3 regions of the Affinirhizobium rhizoryzae genome follow, and region 2 is predicted to be linked to each of the others. Evidence: predicted binding sites of a transcription regulator. Region 2 holds the regulator's gene; each other region holds the start of a gene.

Region 1 (4,044 bases), 400 kb from region 2:
TCTCGCATCCTGGGCATTAACGGGCACATGATTGTTCAACCGGTAGACAAGCCTCTAACCGACTATGCGCAACTGGCGCAGAAATTTGCGGGCGTATCCGGCATCACTATGGCCCTTCCACTTGTCGAGGGGCAGACCCTGGCCTCGGGCCGGCAGGGGGCAGGTTCGGGAGCCCTCGTTCGCGGTATTCGAACGGAAGATCTCGAAAAGCTGAAAGAGGTCTCGACCAATATCCGCTCTGGCGATCTGACGGGATTTGCGACAGGAGACGGAGTTCTCGTTGGCTCGAGACTGGCAGCGTCCTTGGGCATCTCTGCCGGTGAACGAATTACGCTCGTCTCCCCCGAGGGTGACGTAACGCCTATGGGGATGACGCCGCGCGTCAAATCCTACCGTGTCTCAGGCGTCTTCGAGATCGGCATGTCCGAGTACGATGCTTCCATCATCTACATGCCTTTGGCCGAAGCGCAGGCCTATTTCAATGCTGACGGTATCGTGCAGTCGATCGAGCTTTTCCTGCAGGACCCGGACAAGGTTGATGAGCTTCGACCAAAGATCGAAGAAGCCGCAGGGCGGCAAGTGTTTCTGACCGACTGGCGCCAACGCAACCAGACATTCTTTTCGGCGCTGCAGGTGGAACGAAATGTCATGTTCATGATCCTGACACTTATCGTGTTGGTCGCTGCGCTCAATATCATTTCGGGCCTGATCATGCTGGTGAAGGACAAGGGACGCGATATTGCCATCCTGCGGACGATGGGCGCGAGTTCAGGTGCCGTGATGCGCATCTTCTTTATGACGGGTGCCGCGATCGGCATCGTTGGCACGATCGCAGGCGTCATTCTGGGCGTCGTGGTTTGTCTGAATATCGAGTCGATTCGGCAGTTCTTTTCCTGGGTCTCGGGCACGGTCCTGTTCGATCCGCAGCTCTATTTCCTTAGCCAGTTGCCAGCAGAAATGAGCTTCAGTGAAACCCTGTCTGTCGTTATCATGGCACTCGTTCTGTCTTTCCTTGCCACCATATTCCCCGCCTGGCGCGCCTCACGGCTCGATCCGGTTCAGGCATTGCGTTACGAATAGGATCGGAACATGGCGCGAAAGACCGTTCTCAAGCTTGCCGCAGTGGACCGTCAATACGGTCAGGGCGAGCAAGTTCTCTCGATCCTCAAAAACGCAGATTTCGAACTGCGTGCTGGAGAGATCGTGGCGCTTGTCGCACCGTCCGGAACCGGTAAGTCGACATTGCTGCATCTGGCAGGCCTTCTCGAACATCCGGATGGTGGCGAGATATACATCAACGGGGAAGCGTGTGGCGGATTGCCGGACGACAGGCGCACGGCTATTCGCCGGGGCGACATAGGATTCGTCTACCAGTTTCATCATCTTCTTCCGGAATTCTCGGCGCTTGAAAACATCATGATGCCGCAGTTGATTTCTGGGCTTTCGCGCAAGGAAGCCAAGGAAAGGGCCGCGCAGCTGCTGGACTATATGCGAATCGGCCACCGCGCCGATCATCGCCCCGCCGAGTTGTCCGGAGGTGAGCAGCAGCGTGTGGCGATTGCGCGTGCCGTCGCCAATGCACCATTGATTCTGCTTGCAGATGAGCCGACCGGAAACCTTGATCCGGAAACGGCTTCCTACGTCTTCGATGCCTTGGAAGCGCTCGTGCGGCAGTCCGGTCTTGCTGCCTTGATCGCAACACATAATCACGAACTCGCAGGCAGGATGGATCGGCGCGTCACCATTGAAGGTGGCAAGATCCGCGAGTTCTAATCGGTTTCCCAGCCGCTCTTTCAAATTTTGCCGTTACGCAACCTGCCTGCAATGCTAGGCGGGTTGATCGGATGCTGTATCCGTATGTGGCTATCCCGATTGATGATCAGGCGGCTCTCCATCACGCTCTCATAATTTATTCACTAAAAGCGTTCTGCGAATGTTCTGCTTATTGACGAAGGAACAAAAAAAGAACAAATTAAAAACATAACGGAAAGGGAGAGCGTGATGACTGACTTGCTCCGGGATGTTGCTGCATTTGCTTCGATGATGACCTTTCTCGCCAGCCTCTGCGTCATTGTCTTGTCCATGTAAGGACAGAACGCCGTTTTCCGGTTGATTGATCACTCCATTGCTGGACTTTGGTGACCGTTCCGTCGACAATTGGGAGGAGACTCTTTGAGGCAGAACGGCAGGTAAATGGCAGATCAGGTTCACGACACGGCGACAGCAGAAACGGCGGTATCGCCAGGTTTTGTTCATCTGCGTGTGCACTCGGCTTACTCTCTGCTGGAGGGAGCCCTGCCGCTCAAGAAAATTCTGGCCAAAGCGACCGCGGACAATCAGCCTGCGATCGCGATCACCGACACGAACAACCTTTTCGTGGCGCTGGAATTTGCCGAAAAGGCTACCGGTGACGGCATCCAACCTATCATCGGCTGCCAGATGTCCATCGATATGGAAGATCAGGGGGACGAAAAGCGGGGTGGCAACGGAGGCTTCGTCAAGCTTCCATCAATCGTACTGCTGGCGGCCAATGCGGTTGGCTATGAGCGGTTGGTCGACCTCGTTAGCCGCGCCTATCTCGGTGGTGAAGGGGGACATGCCGTTCACATCCGGATGTCGTGGCTCGAAGAGGGTGGCGCGGACGGTATCATCGCTCTGACCGGTTTCAGTTCCGGACCCATAGACCCACTGCTGAAAGAAGGGCACGTTTCCCAGGCTGAGCAACGATTGCTCCGGTTGAAGTCAGTGTTCGGCGATAGGCTCTATGTCGAGTTGCAGCGACACACGGGATATAGCAGGCTGCATGAGCGAAAGCTGGTGGACCTTGCTTACGCCCATGATCTTCCGCTGGTCGCGACCAACGAGGCGTTCTTCCCGTCCAAGACCGAGTACGATGCACACGATGCACTAATGGCGGTCGCCCATAACGCTATTGTCTCCGATGACACGCGCTTCCGCCTGACGCCGGACCACTGCCTGAAGAGCCGTGCTGAAATGCAGGCCTTGTTTGCGGATCTCCCCGAAGCGCTTGAAAATACGATCGAGATTGCCCGCCGCTGTTCTTTCGTTCTGAAAACGAGAAAGCCCATTCTTCCTCGCTTTACCGGCGGTGCCAGTGATGCGGAGGAGGCGGAGCGCGCAGAGGCGGCAGAACTGCGTCGCCAGTCCGTGGAGGGACTGGAAGGACGCATTGCGGCGCTCGGAATGGCAGCCGGTTATACGGAGCAGGATTATCGCGAACGCCTCGATTTCGAACTGTCGGTCATCGAGAGGATGAAGTTTCCGGGTTACTTCCTGATCGTTTCTGACTTCATCAAATGGGCAAAGCAACATGACATCCCGGTCGGACCGGGCCGAGGCTCGGGTGCAGGTTCGCTGGTGGCCTATGCGCTGACCATCACAGACGTGGACCCACTGCGATTCTCGCTGCTTTTCGAACGCTTCCTCAATCCGGAACGCGTTTCGATGCCCGATTTCGATATCGATTTCTGTCAGGATCGGCGCGAAGAGGTCATTCGCTACGTCCAGCAGAAGTATGGCCGCGAGCAGGTGGCGCAGATCATCACCTTCGGTTCGCTTCAAGCGCGCGCCGCATTGCGCGATGTCGGGCGTGTTCTCGAGATGCCGTACGGTCAGGTCGACAAGATCTGCAAGCTGGTGCCCAACAATCCAGCCAATCCGACACCGCTTTCGAAGGCCATTGAGGAAGAGCCGCGCCTGAGGGAAGAGGCTGAGAAGGAGCCGGTCGTTGGTCGGCTGCTGGATATCGCGCAGAAGATCGAAGGCCTCTATCGTCATGCGTCGACGCATGCCGCAGGTATTGTGATCGGCGACAGGCCGCTTTCAAAACTCGTGCCGATGTATCGCGATCCGCGTTCCGACATGCCGGTCACCCAGTTCAACATGAAATGGGTGGAGCAGGCCGGACTCGTAAAGTTCGACTTCCTTGGCTTGAAGACACTGACCGTCCTGAAGACTGCCGTGGATTTCGTCGCCAAACGCAACATCCATGTCGATCTGGCCACGATTCCGCTCGATGACAAG
Region 2 (4,044 bases):
GCGTCGGCAAATTGCTGAAAGCTTCAGGCCTTTTCGATTCGGGCATCGTATAGTCCGGATATCACCCAAGAATGGCACCGATGCGCTCGCGCGGTGCATAACAGTCGAGCGTGTAACTGTCACCAGTGGAAATGGATGCCACTCTCACCTCGTTCGATCGAGCAGCAAATGGTGCGTATAGGTCTCGATAACGAAGCTGAAGGGCATCGAATCCGGCTTGTGCAGGACCGCGTGATGTCGAAGAACGAAGTACGGCATGGGTTCTGGTGGACACCAGAGGATTTCGCTCTGCAATGTTCTCCGGGTAAACTGCAAAGCCTGCACAACCCGGCCAAACGGCACATTTGTTTGAGCCAAACACTCTTTCATCTGGATGGTCAGCGCGTCTGGCCGATACCAGTTGTGAGCCTCGGAAAGAACAAGTCCATCGCGCATCAGCTGAACCTTGCGATACTCGATTTCCTCGCCATCACTTAGACCGAGAGCGGTGTAAACTGATTTGGAGGGTAACACTGCATTGGCGCTCACCCGTTTCGCTTGGGTCTTGGTACGTCGTTGGAAGCCTCGCAACTCGCACCAGACATCAAGCGCCTGTGTCGCGCTGTCGTATCCTAGGAGATGCTGATCAAGCTCTTCAACCCGGAGAAGCGATGCACCCTTCGCAGCCACGGTCGTTGATATCGGGAGCGTCTTGACTTGCGCAGGGTTCATTTCACTAAGGCCTCGCCAATCGTGCACATCAGGCCTGAACAAATTCCACAATGCATCCCTGTCCTTGCGCCGGCGCGATGATCAGGCGCTCGCCGCTGCTCTGATGCGGAATTGATGCTTCCTGTAGCACAGAGCGGGTTTCTGCAATGTTCCTGACGCGGAACCGAATGCCGATCCCGCGGAGACCTGTGGGATACCTTGGAGTGTGGTCTAATTCGGGGGCAATTTCCATCGCGACCTCGACGTCACAATTGCCCAGCGGGAACACATACTTGTGATCCTTTTCCTGCACGTGAACGCCAAGCATCGTTGCCAGATTTTCAATTCCCCTTGACCCCTCTGTGGCGAGGAAGAGAGCGCCAAGTCCGAGCGCACCATTTCTATGCTCTACGGACGGCCCCGCAGTTGGTAATGCCGCATTCACTCGTTGGCACGTGAAAGCGAAGAAGCTCGAGGAATCGAGATCGGCAAAGGCCAGTCGAAAGCTGGCAACCGAAGCGCTACCGTTCTCATCAACGACCGTACGCGAAAAGTCCAGGCGATTCCCGGCGCTGATCCCGGATTGCCGGAAGCGTTCATCATCCGTCACCGCATCCGTCGAACGCAAAACAAAAGCAGAAAAACCTTCACGAGCTCCGGCTTGCCGAAACGTACGATCTTTTTCGACGAAGCAGTTTCCTGCAGTAATGCTCTGGCCTGCGAGAGCCTCATCTTGAACGGCAAGTGGCTCAAGATAGGTTCCGTCGCTGAAAAAGACACAGGCATTGGACGTGCCGAAAGGATGGAACGCGTCCGGCGCCACGGTAAAGCCAAGCTCCTGCCAACGCTTGCGCGCGCCAACCAGCGATTCGACCGGCAAGACCAGATGATCGATGTTCGGAGTAGTCAAAAAAGAAGCTCCTGTCGGTAACACGGCCTGCAACCCACCATTATCCATGTGTTTCTGCAAGCTATATTTGCCGTGAACCTCTTGCGGAACACATATGGAACAGATAGTGTCTGTTCTGGATTTGTTTCCCAACAGGATGACGACGCATGTTGACACGTAAACAGCAGGAACTGCTTCTTTTCATTCATGCACGGATGAAGGAGTCGGGCGTGCCGCCGTCATTTGACGAGATGAAAGATGCTCTGGATCTCGCCTCCAAGTCGGGAATTCACCGCTTGATCACTGCTCTTGAAGAAAGAGGCTTTATCCGTCGGCTGCCCAACCGCGCCCGGGCGCTGGAGGTTATCAAGCTGCCCGAGCCCTTCGGTGCAACGCCTGCGACACCCAAACGCGGCTTTTCGCCAAGCGTCATCGAGGGATCGCTTGGCAAAGTGCAGCCGCCTTCACCTGCTCCGGTGCAGTCAAAACCCGCAGAAGAGGATAGCCAGTCCGCATCGGTTCCTGTCATGGGGCGCATCGCCGCTGGCGTGCCGATCTCTGCGATTCAGAACAATACCCATGCCATCAGCGTTCCATTGGAAATGCTTGGGCCGGGAGAACACTACGCGCTCGAGGTCAAGGGTGATTCGATGATCGAGGCAGGGATCCTGGACGGCGACACCGTAATCATTCGAAACGGCGCGACAGCCAGCCCCGGCGATATCGTGGTAGCACTTGTGGACGACGAGGAAGCGACGTTGAAGCGTTTCCGCCGCAAAGGCGCATCGATTGCGCTCGAAGCTGCGAACCCCGCTTACGAAACGCGCATCTTCCCGCCAGACCGTGTCAAGGTACAGGGCAAGCTGGTGGGCCTCATTCGGCGCTATCACTGAACCCGAAGTCGACGGATAGGATCGTCGTCCAACTGCTGGAATGTGTTGGTTCGCCAGTCGTAAAGACGGTGCAACTGCCAAGGTCTTTCGTTGCCCTGAAGCGCAGACTCCAGCATCCAGGAACCTGGATGAGGCTGACCGTTAAACCAAATTTCAATGGAGCCTGTCTGCTTCAGTTTTGAACCCGTCAGGAGCAACGCACCAGAGCGGCATTGTGTAAAGGGCGAGCCGGATACGACGACGATGTCAGACTTGTCGCACGCATATCCTGTGAGGCGTGTGTCACTCACGATCGTAACTCTGGCACCTGATGGACTGCGTCCGATGCAAATCAGATTTTTGACGCAAGAGAAGCGCGGCATTTGAAGCGGCGGCAACTGGTCTATTGCCAATGCTCTGTCGATGAGCGCGATCTCTTTGCTCGTCAATGCATGACGCGGTGTCTTCCCTGAAACCGTTCCTGTTACTGGCCCGTTTGATTCTGGTGCCGCCTCGCGCTTACCCACATCTACCCTCGTCACGGCTGGCATCACAAGTTCCTCAAGGCCCAGCGCGTTCTTCCATTGTTTGAATACGAACTCGGATGGTCTTTCGGTCGTGACGGATGCCGACGTCCCACTCAAGAGCGCCACCATTCTTCCATCCTCTGCAATTACGAGATCAGGCCTGGACGGCTCCATCAGTCCGTTGACACACACGGAAGCCACAAGAATGACGAGGCCAAACCATCGCAGTCGTGTCCGCAAGAGCGAGAAGATGATGAGACCGGCGGTGGCAACAGGCAAGAGCCAGCTTGCGGCACGCCCCGTTTCTATATTTCCGCCCCAGGAGGCCACCTCCAGGGCCACCGCGATTACCAGCTTCAAGCCAAGAGACATGATCATGAAGAACGGTTGATCGAGCCCGAAGGGCATCAGAAGCATGCCGATGAGTCCCGAAGGCATGACAATGAGGGAGATGATGGGCATGGTCGCAAGATTGGCAGCGAGGCCATAGGCAGTCAGCTGATTGAAATGCGCAATGGAAAAGACCGCAGTTGCCAATCCTCCGATCAGGGATGTCATCAACGTCCCGCCCAGAACCCGAGAGACGCCGGACAAAAGGCTACGAAATGAAATGCCGGAAACGAGCGCCTGATCGGACTCATGAGCGCGATCAGCCCAGATGCGATAGCAGGCAAGCAGAGCAGCAGTCGCAGCAAACGACATCTGGAAACTGGCGCCCATGACACTGGATGGGTGAAGAACGATGATCACCAACGCCGCCAGGGCGATGTTGTGCATACTCAACGAAGGGCGGTTGAAGAGGATGGCAATCAGAAGAATCGCCATCATGATGTATGCTCGTTCAGCTGATACGCCGAAACCGGAGATGCAATAATAGGCCGTCACCATCAGAAGCGCACCGAATGCGCTGACTTTTTTGACAGGTAAACGCGCTGAAACGCCCGGCAGCATAACGAGCACGGTTCGTAGGCCGACAAAAAAGATTCCCGCAGCGAGCGCCATGTTCAGGCCGGATATGGCGACGATATGGGCTAGCCCAGATGATCTGAGAGCCTCCACGACCGTT
Region 3 (4,044 bases), 720 kb from region 2:
ACTGCTGCTGCGCGGAAGTGAACATTTGCTTTGCTTCCTGATCGGTTTCTGCCGCAACGCCCATGACGCCCACCATGACGTAAGGCTTCTGCAAGGTCTGTGACGGCTGGAACCGCTCGCGATAGATCGCGATGGCATCCATCAGCATGTCGGGCGCAAAATGCGAGGCGAAGGCGTAGGGCAGGCCCAGTGCAGCCGCCAGATGGGCGCTGTAGAGGCTGGACCCTAGAAGCCATATCGGAACATTCGCTTCCAGCCCCGGAACCGCCAGGATTGCCTGATCCTCGCGGGCCTCTCCCAGTAGATGCTGGAGTTCCACAATATCGTGCGGGAAGTTTTCGGCGCCTGCATCCAGGTTCCGGCGCAGTGCACGCGCCGTTCTCATATCGGTGCCGGGCGCACGACCGAGACCCAGATCGACGCGGCCGGGGAAGAGAGCTTCCAGCGTGCCGAACTGTTCTGCCACGACCAATGGCGAATGGTTGGGCAGCATGATGCCGCCAGAGCCGATGCGGATACGCTTGGTTGCTGCGCCGATATGGCCGATCACCACCGCGGTTGCGGCACTGGCAATGCCGGGCATGCCGTGATGCTCTGCCAGCCAGATGCGGTTGAAGCCCAACTCCTCGGCCTTCTGGGCAAGCCTGCGCGACTGGTCCAGAGCCTGCGAGACGGTCTGGCCTTCCGCCACGGGCGAAAGATCAAGGATGGAAAAGGGTATCATGGCCCACCTGTAACAAATTCCGTTCCATCTCATTTAAGGAGTTTGATCGGGAATCGTAAGGGGGCCTGATTAATTCCTGGTCCGCTATAGCAAGTTCAGGTTACGCAGCGCAAATGCGGCGCCTTCGTCGGCTTGAGGACAGTCGTCTTCTCAGCGGCTCGCACTTTGAACAGGGAGAGACGGGTCTCGATTGTCGTCGTCTGGCCCATGATCTTCATGAGTTGCGCTTCGACGTCCTCCGCCATCGGGGAAAGACGAGTGGTGACCGACGCGATCTCGCGAGCGACGGTCTGGCTGATGGCAATCCGATGGGTTTCCTGATCCAGTGTCGTGCACAGTTTGCTGACGCTGTGCGACTGTTCCTCCAGCGATTCTGCCAGAGCATGCTGCTCGTGCTTGAGCTGGCGCAGGTTCTGGGTCGAGCCTTCCAGCGACCTGGAAAGGTCATGACAAGCCTGAAGGTAGTCGCGGGCGAAGGCGACGCAATCGCTGGCATGGCTCCTGCGGAAGGCTGCGGCATGCCGTTCGGGGTCACTGGCGAATTGCTCTGCGCGGACCGCGAGATCCGACATTCGGCGCGAGAGCTCGTGCAGGTGTTGACGGGCGGCAAGCGAAGCGGCGTGCTGCTCAGCAAGGTCTGTCGTCAACGCCTCCATCCGGCTGGTGCGCGTCAGGGCATCAACGCGCCTGCGGCTCAGGCGCTCCGCTTCCCCATGGGCGTCTTTAAGGTTGGTGCCGAGATGGACGGTCGCCTCGGCCAGCGCCTTGGTGCCCGTCAGCATCTTTTCCATGCGGGCTGAGATCAGGGCGATGGTGCTTTGAGCGCGATAGGCATTGTCGCGCAGCTGGGCTGCGGCACGCCCAGTTGGCAAAAGGTTTATCTGAAGCGTTGAAGCCAGCCGATTGAACTGAAACCGTAGCCCATCCATGCCTTCCGGAAACTCTTCATGCAGAAGAATTGATGTTTCTCCATTGGCAAGGCGCCGAAGGGCCTCTTCAAGCCGACGAAGCGAGGTTTGCTCAGCACTCTCCTTCGGCGAGGATGCCGCGGGCTTGATCGATGTCAGCAGCCCTGCGATCTCGTTCATCGGATCGTCCTTGGGCAGGCCTATGCCGTTTGCGGCCTCGGACCAGGCTGCCGGAGCCATTTCCGCTCTCTGCGTCGATGTCTGTGCGAATGCGGCTGACGCAATCCGGGTGCGCAGCAGATAGAATGCCAGCGCCGCGGACACTGCGGCAAGAATGCTGAAGCCTGTCATCACCGGCGAAAGAGCGCTTGCCTGAAAAGCCAGGCCCGACGCGATGGTGATGTTCAGCGCAACAAGCCATTGAATTGGCTGGAGCGGCTGCTGCTTCAAGCGGGCGAACATCGTCATGATGGACCTCCATGCTTGGTTGATGATCCACTAATGCGATTCGTCGGCAAAAGTTGGCTCTCAAGCTGCTGGCCCCACGGCTTCCTTATCTCAGCGTTAATCGGCGGTTAACGCTTATCGCGTTTGTTTCGTTTTTGTTCGCGTTTTTGCTGGCTGTTCACTAGCAACTGGGGTTAGGATTTTTCGCATGACAACTGTGATTCGTATCATTGGGATAGACCCAGGGCTTCGCCGTACCGGCTGGGGCGTTATCGACACGATCGGCAACAGCCTGAAGTTCGTGGCGTCCGGCACGGTGACCTCCGACGGGGACATGGATCTTGCCTCTCGTCTTTGCCAGTTGCACGATGGATTGGCGGAAGTCGTTCATGCCTATCGCCCGGATGAGGCGGCAGTCGAGCAGACATTCGTCAACAAGGACGCCGTCGCGACCCTCAAGCTCGGGCAGGCCCGCGGCGTGGTGATGCTGGTGCCAGCCAGAGCCGGTCTACCGGTTGCCGAATATGCGCCAAATGCGGTCAAGAAGTCGGTGATCGGCGTGGGTCACGGCGAGAAGCAGCAGATCCACATGATGCTGAAAATCCTGATGCCGAAGGTGGAATTCAAGGGTAATGACGCCGCCGATGCGCTGGCAATCGCGATTTGCCATGCGCACCACCGCGCGGGCAACAGAATGCGGCAGGCGCTCGCGGGTTGAACCGGCAGGGCTCAATTTGTTCTTGACTTGTTCTGGTATCCGCGTTTGATACGCAGGCGGAAACGGGCAGGTGCTATGCATGATCGGTAAGTTGAAGGGGACCATCGACGAGATCGGCGAGGATCACGTCGTCGTGGACGTGCACGGGGTATGCTACATCGCCTTCTGCTCTTCGCGGACGCTATCGCGGATCGGATCGGTTGGTGAAGCCATTGTGCTTTTCATCGAAACTTACGTGCGCGAAGACCAGCTGAAGCTCTTCGGTTTTCTGAGTGCGCTCGAGCGGCAGTGGTTCAATCTGCTTCAGAGCGTGCAGGGTGTGGGATCCAAGGTGGCTCTTGCCGTTCTTTCAACGCTAACGCCTTCGGAGCTTGCCAATGCCATTGCGCTTCAGGACAAGGCTGCCGTTTCGCGAGCGCCGGGTGTTGGGCCCAAGGTTGCGATCCGCATTGTTACCGAGCTGAAAAACAAGGCTCCGGCCTTTGCCGGGGAAGCCAGCGCGACCATCGGCTTCAAGCAGGAGCTGGGCGAGGGGGTTGCCTCCGCGCCGGTCAGTGACGCAGTCTCGGCCTTGACGAATCTCGGTTACTCGCGCGATCAGGCTGCCAATGCCGTTGCTGCTGCGCTCAAGACTGCGGGCGAGGCAGCAGATAGTGCCAAGCTCATCCGGCTTGGCCTGAAGGAATTGTCGCGCTGATCCCGGCTGTGATTGCCGAAGTCCTGTCGTTTGGATAGCTTCGATGTTAATTGCGCAACGTGTGTGACGTTTGCGTCTGGAATGAGTGATGAGCGAACAAAACCGCCTTCTTTCGCCTGACAAGAAGGGTGAAGATTTCGATACGGCTTTGCGGCCCCAGTCGCTGGACGAGTTTACCGGTCAGGCGGAAGCGCGTGCCAATCTGAAAATCTTCATCGAGGCTGCCAAGAACCGCGGTGAGGCGCTGGATCACGTGCTGTTCGTCGGCCCGCCCGGTTTGGGAAAGACGACGCTGGCGCAGATCATGGCAAAGGAGCTTGGCGTCAACTTCCGCTCGACCTCCGGACCTGTGATTGCCAAGGCGGGAGATCTGGCGGCGCTGCTGACCAATCTCGAAGAGCGCGACGTCTTGTTCATCGACGAGATTCATCGCCTCAATCCGGCGGTCGAGGAAATTCTCTATCCGGCGATGGAGGATTTCCAGCTGGACCTGATCATCGGGGAGGGGCCAGCGGCGCGCTCGGTCAAGATCGACCTTGCGAAGTTCACG

The links. The regulator LexA, encoded in region 2, represses DNA repair genes until DNA is damaged. The targets are predictions, from matches to a motif close to TGTTCNNNNTGTGTTCNG.
Region 1: dnaE (DNA polymerase III subunit alpha) is a predicted target of LexA. The motif match lies at 1,953-1,970, and genes of this name have one in related genera.
Region 3: ruvC (crossover junction endodeoxyribonuclease RuvC) is a predicted target of LexA. The motif match lies at 2,225-2,242, and genes of this name have one in related genera.

What each region holds. Positions count from the first base shown of each region.
Region 1 covers NZ_CP049250.1:2,942,716-2,946,759, reverse strand. Annotated here, with positions in the region: gene G6N80_RS20095 (lipoprotein-releasing ABC transporter permease subunit) at 1-1,080, shown strand, start outside; gene G6N80_RS20090 (ABC transporter ATP-binding protein) at 1,090-1,773, shown strand; gene dnaE (DNA polymerase III subunit alpha) at 2,194-4,044, shown strand, end outside.
Region 2 covers NZ_CP049250.1:2,546,906-2,550,949, reverse strand. Annotated here, with positions in the region: gene G6N80_RS18115 (hypothetical protein) at 145-711, opposite strand; gene G6N80_RS18110 (VOC family protein) at 740-1,648, opposite strand; gene lexA (transcriptional repressor LexA) at 1,747-2,472, shown strand; gene G6N80_RS18100 (ComEC/Rec2 family competence protein) at 2,466-4,044, opposite strand, start outside.
Region 3 covers NZ_CP049250.1:1,825,520-1,829,563, forward strand. Annotated here, with positions in the region: gene G6N80_RS14730 (LLM class flavin-dependent oxidoreductase) at 1-724, opposite strand, end outside; gene G6N80_RS14735 (hypothetical protein) at 820-2,100, opposite strand; gene ruvC (crossover junction endodeoxyribonuclease RuvC) at 2,288-2,797, shown strand; gene ruvA (Holliday junction branch migration protein RuvA) at 2,877-3,494, shown strand; gene ruvB (Holliday junction branch migration DNA helicase RuvB) at 3,583-4,044, shown strand, end outside.